One region of the Paenibacillus enshidis genome, then DNA from elsewhere that is predicted to be linked to it. Evidence: riboswitches for the same ligand, from Rfam matches in the RefSeq annotation. Region 1 holds a riboswitch; the other holds the start of a gene.
The links. A riboswitch is a leader RNA that binds a small molecule or an ion and turns the genes downstream of it on or off. The one in region 1 is predicted to bind glycine.
Positions count from the first base shown of each region.

Region 1 (9,511 bases):
CCGACAAGTGGGCTCTGGTACACGGGATACAGCCGACCGAAACATGCATGTCCGGCGCATATTGGCTGTACGGCCTCGCTGGTTCAGACAGGCTTACCGTTTCCGTTAAGTCGATGTAATTTCCTCTTTGATTACTCATAGTTAGCCTCCTTCATAGTTGTCGGTCTCATAATAAAAGTTTTTGTAAGGCTGTCTGCTCAACATTCACCACTAGTAATCAATCAAGTGCCGCCTTTATTTGCACGCAACCCCCCTAATCTTTCGTGGAATAATATGAATAAGACGGAGGTTTCCGTCGTATTCCGAAACTAGGCGGCTTACTGGCGTAACAATGGCCAACATTGCTCTTGCAGTTTCGTCCGCACTTTTTAATGAGTTTACTATTGTCGTAAGATGTCAAAATTTTAATTAATTTTTTTATATGAGAACAATTTACCAGGGTTTTTTTACCTCGTGAATAGGGGAAAAGAACCATTTTAGGAATAATTGTATATTCGTAACATGCAATGTTACTTAATGAGATCTTGTCGATGTTAATGAGATTTACGGCGAAAACGAGGAAATACACATCATTTACCATAAATTGGGAGGTAATAGCGATTGGAGGAATACTTCGTTATTGGAGCGTCTCAAACGTTCAAAAAGGTGTCCCAAAAGGTCCATGGACCTTTTGGGACACCCAGAAATGGGGAATGGATTAACTGCAGGCGCAGTTCAAAACAGGCTTGCGCGCCGCGGTCGTTTCATCCAGGCGTGTGACCGTTGTGGTATAAGGGGCGTTCAGCACCAGCTCGGGGTTCTCCTCCGCCTCCTTGGCAATGCGGATCATCGTATCGATAAAGCCGTCCAGCGTTTCCTTGCTTTCCGTTTCGGTCGGCTCAATCATGATGCATTCCTCCACGTTCAGCGGGAAGTATACGGTCGGCGGGTGGTAGCCGAAATCGAGCAGTCGTTTGGCGACATCGAGGGTGCGGACGCCGTATTTTTTCAGGCCACGGCCGGACATGACAAATTCATGCTTGCAGACACCCGGATACGGAATCTCGTAGTAAGGTGCCAGCCGGTGCATCATATAATTGGCATTCAGCACAGCGTCTTCTGATACGGCACGCAGGCCTTCTGGCCCGTAGGTGCGGATATACGCATAAGCGCGGACGAGAATGCCGAAGTTGCCGTAGTATGCTTTGACACGGCCGATGGAATCAGCCTGCTCTGTATCCCAGTTGTATGTTCCGTCCTCGTTTTTGACGACAAGCGGTTTTGGCAGAAACGGAATGAGCAGCTTTTTGACGCCGACCGGGCCGGCTCCCGGGCCGCCACCACCGTGCGGGGTGCTCATCGTTTTGTGCAGATTCAAATGCACGACATCAAAGCCCATGTCCCCCGGACGGGTAATGCCCATAATGGCGTTGGAGTTGGCTCCGTCGTAATAGAGCAGTCCGCCGGCTTCATGCACAATCTCCGCAATCTCCGTGATTTGCTCTTCGAACAGTCCAAGAGTATTCGGATTTGTCAGCATAAGAGCGGCGGTGTCGCTGCCAACGGCGGCGCGCAGAGCGTCCAGGTCAACAAGTCCCTTGGCGGTTGATGGAATCGTGACCGTCTCGAATCCGGCAACCGTGGCGCTCGCCGGATTCGTTCCGTGCGAGGAATCGGGCACAATCACTTTGCTGCGGCGCTCGCCGCGACTTTCATGATAAGCGCGGATCATCATCAGGCCGGTCCACTCTCCGTGAGCTCCGGCAGCAGGCTGCAGCGTGACGGCATCCATGCCTGTAAGCCCGGCTAAATCGTTTTGCAATGTGTGCAACAGCTCAAGTGCGCCCTGAATGCTTTCTTCCGGCTGGTAAGGATGGATTTTCGCCAGTCCGGAATAACGGGCAACATCTTCGTTTACCTTCGGGTTGTATTTCATCGTACAGGAGCCAAGCGGATAAAAACCGTTATCCACCCCGAAGTTGCGGCGGGACAGCTCGGTATAATGACGGATGACGTCAACCTCATAGACTTCCGGCAGCGCCGCAGGTTCGCTGCGCAGCAGCTCGGAAGGAATGAGCTCGTCAGCAGGACGGCGCGGTACGTCGCATGCGGGCAGTGAATACGCAACCCGGCCCGGACGGCTCAGTTCAAAAATCAGCGGCATATCTTGTTCGGATTGAGTCATAGCAATTCCTCCAGCACCGATGCGAATTGGTCAATCTCTTCTTTGGTTCTTTGCTCCGTTACGGCGATCAGCATGTGGTTTTTGTATTCTTCGTAATCTCTGCCCAGATCGTAGCCGCCGATAAAACCGGCATCCAGCAGACGTGATTGCAAGGTCTGCATATCTGTATCCCCCGGCAGGATGAGCACGAACTCATTAAATGTCGGGGAAGTAAACGCCGTCTTTATTCCAGGCAGGGATGTGAGACGTTCAAGGGCGTACCGGCTTTTATGCAGATTCAACTCAGCCACCTCGACCATGCCGCTTCTGCCCATGACGGACATATAGACGGACGCGGAGAGTGCAAGCAGCGCCTGGTTGGAGCAAATATTTGACGTCGCTTTTTCGCGGCGGATATGCTGCTCGCGTGCCTGCAGGGTAAGGACAAAGCCGCGTTTGCCGTTGCGGTCCTTCGTTTGGCCGACGATTCTTCCCGGAATGCGGCGCATATGTTCCTGGGATACGGCGAAATAACCGCAGGTTGGTCCGCCGAGCGAAGAGGAGATGCCAAGCGGCTGCGCGTCACCGACGACGATATCGGCCCCCAGCTTGCCCGGCGCTTCAAGCAGCCCGAGCGAGAGCGGATTGGAACTGACCACTAGCAGACCCTTCTGTGCATGAATTAAATCGGCCATTGGCCTAATATTTTCAATAGAACCGAAGAAATTGGGGTTCTGCACGAGCACGGCGGCGGTGTCCTCTGTTACCGCTGCCGTGAGCGCTTCAAGATCGGTCACGCCGTTTTTGCAGCCCACTTCCACAATTTCCAGGTTAAGGCCATGTGCGTAAGTATTCAGCACTTGACGCGCCTCCGGATGAACGGAGCGGGATACGACGATTCGTTTGCGGCGCGTGGCGGCTGCCGCCAGATTGCCTGCTTCGGCCAGCGCGGTTGCGCCGTCATACATACTGGCATTGGCTACTGCCATGCCGGTAAGCTCACATATATAAGATTGAAATTCAAAAATGGCCTGCAGCTCGCCCTGGCTGACTTCCGGCTGATAAGGGGTGTAGGCGGTGTAAAATTCCGAGCGGGAAATGACATGATTGATCACGGACGGAATATGGTGATCATAGATGCCTGCGCCCAAAAAGCTGGCGTGGGTCTCGCTGCTGGCATTTCTGCCGGCCAGTGCCGACATATGACGGGTCAGAGCCCGCTCATCCAGCCTGGAAGAAACGGGAAGCTCACCTTGGAAACGAATTTTTTCGGGAATATCCTTGAACAGGTCCTCCATGCTGTCGGCGCCGACGGTACGAAGCATCTCGGCGCGATCCTGCTCGGTCATCGGTAAGTATCTGTGCTGATTCATGACTGCGCTCCTCTCAATATCCGGTCTGTTCCGATTATCTCTATTTTGTGCGTTTGTAGAATGGTGCCTTGACTACCTCAGCTTTGAGGCGTTTGCCCCGGATTTCCACCTCAACCTGTGTGCCAAGCTGGGCAAAACGGCTGTCAATCAGCGCAAGCCCCAGATTCCGCTTCAGAGTAGGGGACTGTGTGCCTGTCGTCACTTCGCCAATCTGCTCTGATTCTAAGAATACCGGGTAATGTGAACGTGGAATGCCGCGGTCCAGCATTTCCAGACCGACGAGCTTGCGAGGAGTCCCTTGCTCCTTTTGCGCAAGCAGCGCTTCCTGTCCGATAAACGGCCCTTTATCCAGCTTGACGAAAAAGCTGAGTCCCGCCTCCAGCGGGGAAATCGTCGCAGACAGCTCCTGACCGTACAGCGGCAGTTTTGCTTCAAAGCGCAGCGTATCCCGTGCACCCAGCCCGGTGGGCACCAGCGCGTGAGCTTCTCCCGCTTTCATCAGCCCCTGCCAAATCAGCGGGGCATCCTCAGCACGGCAGTAGATCTCGAAGCCGTCTTCACCTGTATATCCTGTGCGGGATACAAGCGCGGATGCGCCGAATAAGCCGGCGTGTTCAATAAAGCGGAAGGAGCCGAGCGAAGCGACATTGCTATCTACGGCTACGGAAAGGATCTCTGCTGCTGCAGGACCTTGAAGGGCGAGCAGCGCAGTTTGATCCGATATATTCTCCATTTGCGCATCATCCGGTTTATGCTGCTGAAGCCACTCCCAATCCTTTGCGATATTAGAGGCATTCACGACGAGCATATAGGAATCAACACTGCGTTTGTAAACAAGCAGGTCGTCCACGACTCCTCCATCCGGATAACACATCAGCGTATACTGGGCCTGCCCGTCTTCAAGTTTGGAAACATCGTTGGTCGTTACGCGCTGCAAAAAGCTTTCGGCTCCCGTGCCTGTAACGTTGAATTCTCCCATATGGGAGACATCGAACAGTCCGGCACGTTCCCGTACGGCCTCGTGCTCCTTTTGGATGCCGCTGAACTGGACAGGCAGCTCCCAGCCGCCAAAATCAATGCAGCGCACGCCGGAATATCCGGCATACAGCGGGTACAGCGGTGTTCTTTTCAATGCAGTCAATACAATTCACCTCGCAAAAGAGTTGGCATAGCTTATGAAAAAGCAAAAAAAGGACAGGCCAAAGAACGGTGCATGGCTGCCCAGCCCTGCCATTCTTCAGCTCTGTCCTTGATACCTGAGAGTTGCCCTGCATGATTACAGGTTTCCCCTTGGGTGACCCGCTGCCGCGGATTCTCTCCAGAGTCGCGTCCGGTAAAGGTCCTTTTGCCTGAGAGATTCACCGCTCGTCGGCTTACTCCTTCGGCGTTACCTGCTGATTCCGCGGGTGCAAAGCAAGCACGGGTCTGGCTCACCCTCCATGCTGCCGCCCCGCTCGGGCCTGTTCAGATGCCGCCTTGGCGCATCATTTTTCCCGGAATGTCGGTAATCTCTCCCTATACGTTCATCCGCTATTCAATCTATAACCATTAATACGCGATCACCGGACATATGTCAATAAATTTGTCATATTTTTAGGACTGATTACAAAATGTAAGCCATTACCCTTCCTAAAGTGCTTCTATCCGGAAAAAAATACGCGGTTTTCTGTAAGCTATATTGACATTTAAATCTTGCTTGGCTTAATCTTACGTTGAAAACGAGAAGTTGCAAAGAACAGTTTAAGGGAACAATGAAATGTTTTATGGTGTGAAATTCCAGTGGAAATGGAGCGGTATACATGAGCGAAGTTAAAGAAAACTATTTGTACAGCGAAGAGCATGAGTGGGTAAAAATTACGGATGAAGGTACCCTGCTTGTCGGCATATCCGATTTCGCGCAGCATCAGCTTGGCGACATTGTCTTTGTCGAGCTGCCAGGGGAGGGAACATCTCTGGAAGCCGGTGCAAGCGTAGGCACGATCGAGTCGGTAAAAACCGTATCTGACCTGTATGCGCCGTTAAGCGGCACCGTAATTAAAGTGAACGAGTCGCTGCAGGACTCGCCGGAACTGGTCAACAGCTCTCCGTACGAGGATGGCTGGATGCTTGAAATCCGGGTGAATGGCGATGTTAATGACGCGGTGAGCAAGCTGCTGAGCGCAGAGGCGTACAGTCGTCTTGTGGAAGAAGCTTAATGAAACATTCACTCAAAAATAGGGCATTTGTCCTATTTATTACTTTTTTCAAGAAAATCGCATAAAGTATATACAAGCGTATATTCGTTTTTGCAAGCATGTTTTATAAGCATGGCAGCCTGATACCTACATGAGGGATACAGCAGTCATGCTTTTTTGTCGTTTATCCGAAAAATTTGGAGCAAAGACATTATGTTCAGGGGAATTACGGTTAATACAGGGGAACTTAGTTTATATTAAGGTTAGGCTATATTCATAACCGCGCAGGAGACATGCGACTTTGGTCGTGTGAGGAATTGCGATTGGCATAAGGGTCAAATTCCCCTGAAAATCTTAAATTTAAATTCTGTCATCAACGTTGATGACGAAACTGCATTTTCATTTTATTGATGGAGATACCGTTTTCAATTAGGATGAAGGTAAGCAAAAGGATATGAGGCCTTTTACCTAAGGGTTTGACAAAATCGCAAAAAGCGACAAATTACTTCGTTTTAGTAGCAAATTTTGACGAATCCTTGTTAAGGTTTCAATACATTGAGGAGGTTTTTAACATGAGTTCAGTGGACGCTAAGTCCGGAAGCGGCGGAGGCTTGCGCGTTGGAGTGCAAAAATTCGGACGCTTCCTGAGCGGCATGGTTATGCCAAACATGGGCGCATTTATCGCCTGGGGGTTAATCACGGCCCTCTTTATTCCAACAGGCTGGTTCCCGAATGAAACATTTGGAGCGTTGGTCGGTCCAATGATTACGTACCTGCTGCCGCTGCTTATTGGTTACACGGGTGGTACTATGGTACATGGTCAGCGTGGTGGCGTGGTCGGCGCGATCATGACCATCGGTGTCATTGTCGGTGCAGACATTCCGATGTTCCTCGGCGCAATGGCTGCAGGCCCCTTTGGTGCCTGGGTAATCAAACAGTTTGACAAAGCGGTTGAAGGTAAAATAAAGTCCGGTTTTGAGATGCTGGTCAACAACTTCTCCGCTGGTATTATCGGTGGGGCGCTTGCACTGCTTGCGCATACAATTATAGGTCCAGTTATTCAAGCGATCAGCAGTGTGTTATCTGCTGGTGTACAGTTTTTGATGGATGCAGGACTTCTGCCGCTCGTTAACCTGCTCATTGAGCCGGGTAAAGTATTGTTCCTGAACAATGCTATTAATCACGGCATTTTGACGCCACTTGCAACCGAGCAGGCCTCACAGATGGGCAAATCGATTTTGTTCATGCTGGAGTCCAATCCTGGTCCAGGTCTTGGCATTCTGCTTGCTTATTGCTTCCTGGGTCGCGGAACGGCTAAAGCTTCCGCTCCAGGTGCAGCGATCATCCACTTTTTTGGCGGTATTCATGAGATCTACTTCCCGTACATTCTGATGAGACCGATTTTGATCCTGGCCGCAATGGCAGGCGGTGTTGCAGGTACGTTTACATTTATGATTACAGGCGCCGGTCTGGTAGCAGCTCCTTCGCCAGGAAGTATTTTCGCTTACTTCCTTATGACGCCAAAAGGCGGTTATCTGCCGATGCTGGCAGGTGTCGTTGTAGCAGCTGTTGTATCCTTCGTCATTGCTGCGATTCTGCTGAAAACAGGCAAGCAAACAGATGATAACCTGGAAGATGCGTCTGAACGCATGAAAGATATGAAGAACCAAGGCAAAACAGGTAATGCAGCCGTGGCTGCCGATAACCGTGAAGCGGATCGTGCGGCAGCAATAGCTTCCAGCAATGTGAAAACAAATGTCAACAAAATCGTATTCTCCTGTGATGCGGGTATGGGATCAAGCGCAATGGGCGCATCCATCCTCCGCAAGAAAATGAAGGAGGCCGGCGTGGATGTGGTCGTAACGAACACGGCAATCAGCGAAATTCCGCAGGACGCCGACATCGTTATTACACAGAAAACGCTGACTGACCGTGCCAAAACGGTTGCGCCGAAGGCGGAGCATATTTCCATCGACAACTTCCTGAAGAGCCCTGAATATGAGGAATTGGTTGAACGTCTGAAAAAATAAATCTTAATTGCCTTTTGGCAAAGCTTTTTCAGGTCAATGGCACAGGCAGTTCAAGGGCGAATCGGGAGGGACGGGTATCATGAATATTACCAAACGACAAAGCGAAATTCTTGAATTCCTGCTGCAGCAGACGAAAGAGGTGACTGCGGGCGACATTGCCGCCCGCATCAATGTCAGCACGAGAACCGTTCTGCGCGAGCTGAGCGCGGTGGAGAAATGGCTGGAGCCCAATGGGGTCAAGCTGGAGAAAAAATCCGGGATCGGAATCCATTTGGATGCCGATCCCTCTCGGCTTTTCCAGCTTCGCCAGCAGCTTTTCCGTTCGGAATCGGTAGAGTATTCAGCAGAAGAAAGAAAAATTTACAGCTTATGTATACTGCTGGATGACAGAGAGCCGATCAAGCTGCTGTCGCTGGCGGCTGATTTAAAGGTAACGGTCGCGACTGTCAGCCATGATCTTGACGAGCTGCAGTCCTGGATCGAGAAGCACGGGCTTACCCTTGTGCGAAGGCGCGGTTACGGTGTGCGGATCACAGGCAGGGAATCCGACATCAGGCGGGCTATTTCCGAGTTGGGGCTGGAGCATCTGGATGAATCCGATTTGTTCGGAAGGGATTTGTCCAGACATTCATCCCATGCCATGGATAAACTGATGGAACTGATCGGCAGGGATGTGATGCTGACGGTGGAGAACGCCTTGTGGCAGCCGAATGAAAAATGGCTGGAAAACATGGTGGAGAGCAAATACATGGAGCTGCTGATTCAGCTTTCCGTAGCCATCGCCCGCATCCGGCGGGGGTTTGTGGCCAAGCAGCCGGAATCGGAGCTGATCCTGGGGACCCATGAAGAGGAGGATAAGGTCCGTGCCGCGATGGTGGAGCGCATTTGCGCCGAACTGTCGGTTGCGCTGTCCCTTCACTTTACGGAGCAGGAGAAAAAATATTTCAGACATCTGTTCCGCTCCGCCGAGGACCGCTCGACAAGGCTGCTGCCGCTGGATGATCTGGTGCTGTTGGAAATTGTGAATGAGCTGATCCGCCGGGTGGAGGAAAACGCAGGTGTGCATTTTGGAGAGGATCGCCTCCTGCGTGAAGGTCTGATTGCCCATGTCGAGCCAGTCATGAAACGGCTGAAAGAAGGAAATGATATCCGCAATCCGTTGTTGCAGCAGATCCGCAAGGATTATGCCGAACTGTTCGAAGCGGTCAAGGAGGCCGTATCGGGTATGATTGAGCTGAATGTGCCTGATGAAGAAGTGGGTTTTCTGGTCATGCACTTCGGCGCTTCCATTGAGCGGCTGCGCCAGCTGCAGCGGGAGGTGCGTGCCATTGTGGTATGCACCAGCGGAATCGGATCTTCCAGACTGCTGGCCACCCGGCTGGCGAAGGAGCTTCCGCAAATCAGGATTGTGGACCGGGCCTCGTGGTTCGAGGCGGCCCGTATTCCCAAGGAGGATTACGACCTGGTCATTTCGACCGTCGATCTGCCGCTTGAGAGGGACCGTTATCTGAAAATCAGTCCACTGCTGACGCAGGAGGAGAGTGACCGCCTGCGTCATTTTATCCAGAACATAACACTCAAGAAAGTCAGCGGCAGGCAAAGGCAGACCGTGGAGCCGAACCAGGGATTGGGGTGGCTGGTCGGGTTGAAGGACAGTCTGCAGGAGATTGTGCGGATCGTGCAGAATTTTCATGTTTATCCGCTGGATAACCATGGAATGGATATGAATGAAGTTTTGTATGCCATGTGCATTTCCGAGGTCGGACGGGGAACCGTGAATGATCCGGAAGC
Region 1 covers NZ_JBHHMI010000012.1:75,869-85,379, forward strand. Annotated here, with positions in the region: gene ACE41H_RS15010 (hypothetical protein) at 1-139, opposite strand, end outside; gene gcvPB (aminomethyl-transferring glycine dehydrogenase subunit GcvPB) at 698-2,164, opposite strand; gene gcvPA (aminomethyl-transferring glycine dehydrogenase subunit GcvPA) at 2,161-3,516, opposite strand; gene gcvT (glycine cleavage system aminomethyltransferase GcvT) at 3,557-4,657, opposite strand; glycine riboswitch at 4,750-4,843, opposite strand; glycine riboswitch at 4,844-4,963, opposite strand; gene gcvH (glycine cleavage system protein GcvH) at 5,316-5,711, shown strand; gene ACE41H_RS15035 (PTS mannitol transporter subunit IIBC) at 6,263-7,720, shown strand; gene ACE41H_RS15040 (BglG family transcription antiterminator) at 7,800-9,511, shown strand, end outside.

Region 2 (9,511 bases), on a different contig from region 1:
ATCGGAATGCCCAGCGGATGGCGGAACAGTGCCGTAACGGCGAACCAGTCCGCCAGTCCGCCAACCATTCCGGCCTCAAATGCGCCTGCCAACAGGCGGACAGCGCCGTACTGCTGAAACGGAAGGGATGCCGCAAATCCTGCCCCCATTATGACTAACGACCAGGTGGCCGCTTTCTTGGTCTGTCTTTTCTGTTTCGGTTTTGCCATGATTTATCCTCCAAACAATGCCCTGTAACTGAATTACCCTTTGGCACCATATTATCACCGTACGGCAAAAATCCCAAACAGCAGCCTTCATAAACCGTCACCATTCTACAAAAATAAAATCTGCCAATGACAAAAAAGGACCTGCCGCCGGTCACCAGACCGTGCGTCAGCCCCTTTTTCCAACTACGGATCACATGCTCATTCCTGCGGACGGGAATATAGCTTGAAATCATCAAAGTGGAAGCCCGGCGCCACCACACAAGTAACAAGCACCGGCTCATCGCCGAGTGGACGGGCCGTCTGCCACACACCACCCGGAACAAGCGCCTGCGGAGATTCTCCCTTCTCCACATCAGCACCTACAATAATGACGGTTTCTTCGCCAGGCTCTACGCCGCTGCCTCCCAGCTTCAGCTCGATCGGACTCCCGCTGTGGTACAGCCAGAGCTCATCAGAGTGCACCACATGCCACTCGGAGAATTCACCGGGATGAAGCAGGAAATACGTCGAAGACGCAGCAAAGCGGGGGCCGGAATACACGTCCGGCAGCACCGGTTTGGGAATTTGAAAATTGGCCTTCCACATCTCCTTGTACCATCCGCCTTCGGGATGCGGTTCCATATGTAATGCCGCCACCAGCGGGGAAACAGGTTTGCTCATCATCATTACCTTCCTTTATTAAAAATATAGCCTTATTCAAACAAAGACGCTCCCTCTACTGTAAGACACTTACATACATTTGTCACGTGGCAGTCGTGAAATACTATATTCCCTTTACGATATGCTTATGCCTCCACATCTATATGCTTATGCTTCCATATCTTAATCATATCTTAATCCTGTGTTATCTTTCTTCACAAAAAATCTTGAAATTCCCATAATCTCATTGTATCATTAATTATCTATCTTTATCGTGTTCTATTAGCTTACATAACAAAAATGTGTTAATTTTACAATTACAATGTTAAAATGGAGGCATAGACACTAGCTACTGGCTACTGGCTACTGAACCTAGAGCTTAAGCACAGACAAAGGGGGGCTCGTTCTGATTCAGTTTCGGAACGTCAACAAACATTACGGCAGCTTTCAAGTTCTGAAAGACATCAACCTGACGATTGAAGAAGGCCAGGTCGTTGTGATTATCGGCCCTTCCGGCTCCGGCAAGAGTACGCTGCTTCGCTGTATGAACCGTCTGGAGGCGATTTCCAGCGGGGAGCTGATCGTCAACGGTGTGGAGCTTCATGACAAGAAAGTGGACATCAACAAGTTCCGCCGCAACATCGGTATGGTTTTCCAGCACTTTAACCTTTATCCTCATAAGCGGGTCATTGACAACATCGTGCTTGCTCCGACGAAGGTTCTCGGTGTGACCAAATCGGAAGCCGCCGCGACAGCCATGACTTATCTTAAGCGGGTCGGCATTGAAGACAAGGCACAGAGCTATCCTTCACAGCTATCCGGAGGACAGCAGCAGCGTGTCGCCATCGCACGAGGGCTAGCCATGAAGCCCCAGGTCATGCTGTTTGATGAGCCGACGTCGGCACTCGACCCCGAGACGATTGGTGAAGTGCTTGATGTGATGCGTTCTCTTGCCCATGATGGTATGACGATGGTGATTGTCACCCATGAGATGGGCTTTGCCCGCGAGGTTGCCGACAGGGTCATTTTTATGGACCAGGGTCAGATTCTGGAAGACAGCACGCCGGCCGAGTTTTTTGCCGAGCCGCGTGAAGAACGTGCACGCACGTTCCTTAGCCGTTTGATCAACCACTAAATATAAAGATTTGAAAGGGGTTCAATCTTATGAAAAAAGGTTTGAAATGGAATGCGCTTTTGCTGCTCGTCCTCTCTTTCGCTCTCGTTCTTGCCGCATGCGGCAACAATGCTTCATCCGGCACAAACACCGGCTCTTCCGGTGAATCCGGCGGCAAAGCGCAAAGCGCGCTGGATGCCATCAAGGAACGCGGCAAGCTCGTTGTCGGCGTAAAGAGCGACACCAAGCTATTCGGTCTGAAAAACACCGGCACCGGTGAAATCGAAGGCTTCGACGTGGATATCGCAAAAGCGATCGCAAAGCACATTTTGGGTGACGAATCCAAGATTGAATTGAAAGAAGTAACCTCCAAGACCCGCATTCCCCTCCTGCAAAACGGCGAAATCGACATGATCGTCGCAACGATGACGATTACGGAAGAACGCAAGCAGCAGGTTGACTTCAGCAACGTATATTTTGAAGCAGGCCAGTCCCTGCTCGTTCCGAAGGGAAGCCCGATTACTGGCGTAGATTCTTTGACCAAAGGCACAACCGTGCTCGCCGTTAAAGGCTCCACCTCCGTAAAAAATATCAGGGAAAAGGCTCCGGAAGCCGAAGTGCTTGAATTTGAAAACTACCAGGATGCATTCAACGCGCTGAAAGCCAATAAAGGCGACACCCTGACAACAGACAACGCCATTCTGCTCGGAATGCAGCAGCAGGACCCGAACTTCGAGCTGGTGGGCGGCAACTTCACGGACGAACCCTACGGCATCGCAGTGAAGAAAGGCTCCAGCGATCTGCAGCAGGCGGTCAACGATACGCTGGCTGACCTGAAGTCAAGCGGTGAATATGACAAACTGTATGAGCAATGGCTTGGCGTTAAACCTGAATAAAAGAATGGCGGAAGGAGCCGCAGCAGCGTGCTCCTTCTTTCTTGCCATCGGTTAACGGAGGTGTGATCCGACATGCTAACTTTTGACATGAATATCCTGTTCAATTATTGGAACCTGTACATGGAAGGCTTCCTGAACACGATCAAGGCCAGCCTGATTGCGCTTGCGGCAAGCTTTCTGCTCGGCGCCCTGATTGCCGTTTTCCGGATAGCACCCTTCAAACCGCTGAATTGGCTTGGTGCCGTTTATGTGGAAATATTTCGCAATATCCCGTTACTGATTACGGTCTATCTGTTTTATTACGGTCTGGGTCCCCTGGGCATCAACCTTGACGGTTTTAAATCAGGTACCATCGGATTAAGTATTTACACCGCCGCTTATATTGCGGAAGCCTTGCGTGCCGGTATTCAGACGGTGCCCAAAGGCCAGATGGAAGCCGGCCGCTCGTCCGGCTTGACGTACAATCAGACGATGATCCATATCATTCTCCCGCAGGCCATCAAGATCGCGCTGCCGGCCATCGGCAATCAGTTCATTAACCTGTTCAAGAACTCATCCATTCTCGCTGTCGTGGCCGCTGCGGATTTGATGCTGATGTCCGACCGGATCAATTCGGAGACATTTTTGCCTGTCAGCGTTTATGCATTCACCGCTTTATTATATCTGGTCGTCACCCTTCCGCTCAGCTTTGTCATGCTGTACATGGAAAAACGGCTGGCCAAAACAACTTAAGGAGGGATGCCTGTTATGGATTTTGCTGGATTATTTTCCGGGCCTAACGTCAAATTTATACTGCAGGGCTTCCTCCTTACGTTGGAAGTCGGCATCTGGTCCATTGCCATCAGCACAATCGTGGGTATTATCTTCGGGATTCTGCGTTATACTCGAATCCCCGTGATCTCGCAGGCGGCTGCCACCCTTATTGACCTGATCCGCAACCTGCCGCTTCTGCTCATCATTTATTTCCTGTTCCTCGTCCTCAAGCCGCTCGGATTTGATGTTGAATTGAAATGGTGTGCCATCATCGGCTTGTCCATTTTCGAAGGCGCCATGATTGCCGAAGTGGTGCGCAGCGGCCTGAAATCGGTCGATAAGGGGCAGATTGAAGCTGCAAGGTCGTCCGGACTGAATTACACCCAGACCTTGTGGCACATCATTCTCCCGCAGGGCCTGCGGCGCATGATACCTCCGCTGGTCAGCCAGTACATTTCATTGATGAAGGATACTTCGCTGGCAGTCATCATCTCGCTGCCTGAGCTGACGCACAGCGCACAAATTGCCGGTGCCCAGAATCAGTCATTCGTTATTCCGGCCCTGCTGTTTGCGGCGTTCCTGTACTTTGCTGTAAACTATAGCATGTCGCTGATTGCCAGGAAGCTGGAAGTGCGGACCCACTGAGCAGCCATGGGCCAGTGAGCATTGACACGCTGACGGCCATCCTTTACTCTTAATTTAAATCATTGAACTGAATACCGCCGCGGATGAAGCTGACGGGAGAGACCTGATCCACAGGAGGATACAGGGCACCGAAGGAGCAAGCTGCACGGCACCCGGCCGGCAGTTAATCTCTCAGGTACATGTACCGCCAGCCGACGCAGCTCTGGAGAGAGCATTTTTGAAGCCACCCAAGGGGTAAGACGGGCCAGTGCCCGTCGGAAACTCTCAGGTACAAAGGACAGAGACAAGGGACTATTCCTTGTCCTGTCCTTTTTTTGTGCTTACATATTACGTAAGTAAATGAATACTGCACCATATCAGGAGGAATGGATATGCGCTTCAAGGATGTGTTCTCCATCATAGGACCGGCCATGACGGGCCCGTCAAGCTCGCATACCGCCGGTGCCGTTCGTCTTGGCCGCATGGCCCGGCACTGGCTTGGCGGAGTGCCTGAGCAGGCCAAAATGACGCTGTACGGCTCTTTTGCGGATACTTACAAAGGGCATGGCACGGATCTGGCCCTGCTGAGCGGTTTGCTTGATTATGATACCGATGATGCCCGCATTCCCGATGCCGAGCAGTGGGCGGAGCAGGCCGAGATGACATTTGAGTTTGTTGCCAGCAGCCTCCCCGCTCCTCATCCCAATACTGTCCGGTTTGAACTGCAGCGCGGCGGCGAAAAGCGCACGCTGCTCGGTTCGTCCATTGGCGGGGGAAATATAAATGTGCAGCAGCTCAATGAGTTCCGTGTCAATTTGACGGGCGAGCTCCCGGCATTGATCCTGCTTCATTCCGACAAGCCTGGCATGCTCGGGGCTGTAACCTCCGGGCTCGGGGCTGCCAGCGTCAATATCGCTTATATGCATGTGGACCGCAAAGGGCGGGACGGCGAGGCTTTAACCGCAATTGAGACGGACAGCGCTGTCCCTGAACAGGTCATCACACAGCTACAGTCATTAGCCCATATGTACGAAGTAAGAAGGATCGATATCCGCAACAAAAACAGGCGGCTGCCATAAATGCCAATAAAGGAGCAAAATAAGCGATGCGTTTCAGTCATCTTCACGAAATCAACGAGATCTGCCGGCAAGAGTCCAAGGCCATCAGCACTTTAATGATCGAAGAACAATCCCGGGAGACGGACACGCCTGCCCAGGACGTGATCAGCCAGATGGCCGACTATTACGAGGTGATGAAGGAAGCCGTGCGCCGCGGCCAGACGGAGGATACCGTATCACGCAGTGGCTTAACGGGCGGAGACGGCAAACGGGTGGCGGATTATCTCCGGTCGGGTGAAACCTGCTCAGGGGAAGCCTCTGCCCTCGCCATGGCCTATGCCCTTTCCGTCTCAGAGGTGAACGCCTCCATGGGGCGAATTGTCGCTACACCTACGGCCGGCTCCTGCGGTGTCATTCCAGGGGTGTTCATCAGCGCCCAGGAGCGATTCGGATGGCCGGATGAGCACATGGTTCGCGGCCTCTTCACGGCGGGAGCCATCGGTTACGTGATCGCCAACAATTCATTTATTTCCGGCGCCGAAGGAGGCTGCCAGGCCGAGATCGGCTCCGCCATTGGCATGGCCGCAGGCGCCATGGTCGAGCTGCGCGGCGGCACCCCGGAGCAGGCGGTTCATGCGGTCGGCCTTGCCTTGAAAAATACGCTGGGCCTCATCTGCGATCCTGTAGCCGGTCTCGTCGAAATCCCCTGTATCGTCCGCAACGGGCTCGGGGCGGTTACGGCTCTGGCTGCGGCTGATATGGCACTGGCAGGCGTACGCAGCGCCATTCCATCGGATGAAGTCATTGATGTCATGCTGGAAGTCGGCAGCGCCATGCCTGTCAAGCACCGGGAGACCGCCAAAGGCGGCCTTGCCCAGACCCCGACGGGCCGGCGGATGACAGAATCGCTGGCCGGCAGCCGCAAGGCAGAGCCAGGGGATAAGCGTTAGTTTCGTTCTCTGATTCAGCAACGTTTAGCAACGTACAACGCCCGCCATCGTGCAATATAACGGAAAAAGGCCGCTCCCGTTTCACCGGGAGCGGCCTTTCTGCTCATAAACCCATTATTTTTCTGTTACATTGACAACAACCTTGGCTGTCTTGCCGGCAAACTTCAGCGTGATGTTGGTTTTCCCTTTGCTGATGCCTTTAATCACTCCGTCTTTGGCTGTAGCCACCAGAATTCTGGAGGAGGTCCACACTCCTTTTTTCGTTACATCCCCCTCTGTGCCGTCCACATACGTAGCCGTTCCGGCCAGTTGCACCTGCTGGCCGACAGTAAGGTTCAACAATACCTCGCTGGTCTCAAGGTATTTCAGCGCATCCACCGTAACTGGCACTTTGACCGTTTTACCACCGTATTTTGCCGTAATACTGGTCTTGCCGTATCCGGTTGCCGTTACGGTGCCGCCCTTCACGGTGGCTACCTTGTAGCTGCCTGTTGTCCATTCGGCTTTGTCCGTTACGTCGATTGTCGAACCGTCGCTTAGCGTGGCTGTAACTTTAATATTATCCGTTTCACCCGTTTTCAGTGAAAGGGTAACTTCGGATGCTGATATTTTTGTGGCCGTGTCTACGTAAACCGTTATGGTTACCTTTTGACCGCCATATTTTGCTGTAATATTTGCTTTGCCTTTTTTATATGCGGTGACATTACCGTTCTTGACGGAAGCAATCGCCGCACTGCTTGAAGACCATTCCGCGTCTTTCGTTACATTTCTTGTATCGCCCTTCGAATTCGTTGCTGTGAGCGTAATCAGCTGGGGGTCGTCTCCAGCCGACATGACGATCAGAAATTTATCAGCCTCAAGCTCACTAGCAAGCCCTACTTCTACTTTAACGGTCGCTTTCAGACTTCCATAGGTAGCCGTTACAGTGGCTTCACCCTCGGCCATGCCTGTGATCAAGCCTGAAGAATCAACTGTCGCAGCTTTAGCGCTGCTTGTGGTCCATTCCGCTTCATTGGTCACATCTTCCGTTGTTCCATCTTTATAAGTTACCGTGAGCTGTTGCTGGTACGTATCATCAATATCGAGAACGAGTGATTTGGATTTCACTTCCAGCTTCGCAGGTTCGCCAACTGTGACGGTAACTGTGGCTGTTTTGCCGTTGTAGGTTGCGGTAATGATCGCAGTTCCTTTTTTGTAAGCCGTCAGCTTGCCTTGGTTCACATATACAATACTGTCATTATCGGATGTCCAGGTTGTACTATCGGTTACAATTTCCGTCGATCCGTCTGTATAAGTTACCTTGGCTGTCAATTGAACCGCCTGCCCGTTCTCGGACATGGAAATTTTCGAGCTGCCGATGTCCAAATGGGATGCTGTCTCCACATTGACGGTGATGGTAGCCGTTTTACCGCCATATGTCGCTGTAATCTTGGCGGTCCCGGAGCTATATGCCGTAATCAGTCCACCGTCGGACACAGAGGCAACCGCTTCGTTGCTCGATGTCCAGGTGGCCTGGCTTGTAACATCGGTTTCGTTTTCATCCTTCAATACAGGCTGGTGGGTGCCTTTGACAGCCAGATAGACTTCGGACTTGTCCACGCTCAGCGTGTTGACTTGGCCCACCTTTACAGGCAGGGTTGCCGTCTGTGTGCCATAGCTTGCAGTAATTGTCGTCGTCCCTGCACTATACCCGATCACGAAGCCGTCTTTCACATCTGCTACGGACGGGCTGCTGGACAAGTAAGAAGCGCTTGCTGTCACATTTTTACGGGTACCGTCCGCAAATGTCGCGGTCAGCTCCAGCTGCTGCTTCCCGCCAACGGAATCAAGAATGGCCTGGCTCTGACTAAAGTCAAGATAGCGGGCAACCTCCACACTTACCTTGACCGTTGCCGTTTTATCGCCATATTTGGCAGTGATCGTGGCTAATCCTGCTTTGTTGGCTGTGACCTTGCCCTTATACACGCTGGCAATGCTCTCATCACTCGATGTCCACTGAGCGTCAGCGGTAACATCCTTGGCCGCGGCCTCAGGATAAGATGCGGTCAATTTAAGCTGCTTCTCTCCGCCAATCCCGAGGAACAGATCCTCATTGTCTACGGTCAGCTTGCTTGTTTTCTCGACCGTTACGTTGATGGTGGCTGTCTTTGTTCCGTACTCGGCTGTAATGACTGCGGTCCCCTGTTTATAAGGTGTAATGCTGCCTTTCAGCACATCGGCCACCGCTTCATCACTGGAGGACCACTCGGCAGCGGCCGTTACGTCCTCGGTTGTTCCGTCAGGAAAAGTAGCAGTCAACGTAACTGTCTCCGGACCCTCGCTAAGCAAAAGGGAGACATCCGTGGTGCTTGGCGTAATGCGCTTCACCACATCCACAGTTACCTCTACCGAAACGGTCTGCTTGCCGTATACGCCGGTAATGGTTGCCTTACCGGCCCCAATACCGGTCACTGCGCCATTCACGACCGTAGCGACAGCGGCGTTGCTGGATGTCCATTCCGCCTGATTAGCCACCTTATTGTCTGTCGTATTATCACTGTAAGTGGCTGTAAGTGCAATTTGTTCAGATGCTCCCTTGCGAATATTCAGGCTCGTTACATCTGCGGTCAAAGCTTTTACGTTCTTGGTGACTGTAATGGAAGCCGATTGGGAAAATGCTTTGCCGTCCCCGTCCTTGAAAATGGCAACGATCGTTGCCGTTCCTACCGACTTCGCGGTAACTGTACCGTTATATACGGAAGCAATGGAAGTGTCGTCACTTGTCCAATCAGCATTAATCGTTACGTCCGAGGTTTTGGCATCGCTATATACGGCTGTAGCGTTCAGCTTTAACGTCTCGCCAACCATCAGCTGGGCGCTGTTCGCTGAGAGAACAATTTTCGAAACAGTTGTACTTGCAGCCCATGCCGGTGCGGCACCAACGATCAACAGCAGGAAGGTCAGCATGATCGCGAGCGGTTTGGTCAAACGGTTCCTCAAATGATTTACCTCCGATATATGTTTATTCTTTAAACTTCATAAGTTCATATATCGGTAGATGCTGGGAAGAAATTAAGATACTTTAGTCCTATTTTGACTTCAATTATGGCATAAATGAACTCATTCAAGACTTAGCCGAAATCACCCGCCTGCTTTCATACCCAATCTGTATTCCGTCGGAGTCATGCCGCACTTGCGGCGAAACACCTGTGTAAAATGCCTGACATCATGATATCCGATCCGGTCGGCAATGTCGGCCAGCTTCAGCTGGGGATCAAGCAGCAGCTTT
Region 2 covers NZ_JBHHMI010000021.1:45,936-55,446, forward strand. Annotated here, with positions in the region: gene ACE41H_RS19215 (DUF445 domain-containing protein) at 1-209, opposite strand, end outside; gene ACE41H_RS19220 (cupin domain-containing protein) at 408-869, opposite strand; gene ACE41H_RS19225 (amino acid ABC transporter ATP-binding protein) at 1,255-1,983, shown strand; gene ACE41H_RS19230 (ABC transporter substrate-binding protein) at 2,013-2,858, shown strand; gene ACE41H_RS19235 (amino acid ABC transporter permease) at 2,931-3,590, shown strand; gene ACE41H_RS19240 (amino acid ABC transporter permease) at 3,606-4,256, shown strand; glycine riboswitch at 4,340-4,453, shown strand; glycine riboswitch at 4,457-4,539, shown strand; gene sdaAB (L-serine ammonia-lyase, iron-sulfur-dependent subunit beta) at 4,628-5,314, shown strand; gene sdaAA (L-serine ammonia-lyase, iron-sulfur-dependent, subunit alpha) at 5,341-6,243, shown strand; gene ACE41H_RS19255 (Ig-like domain-containing protein) at 6,358-9,222, opposite strand; gene ACE41H_RS19260 (response regulator) at 9,364-9,511, opposite strand, start outside.
Region 2: another riboswitch for glycine. It lies ahead of sdaAB (L-serine ammonia-lyase, iron-sulfur-dependent subunit beta); the one in region 1 lies ahead of gcvT (glycine cleavage system aminomethyltransferase GcvT).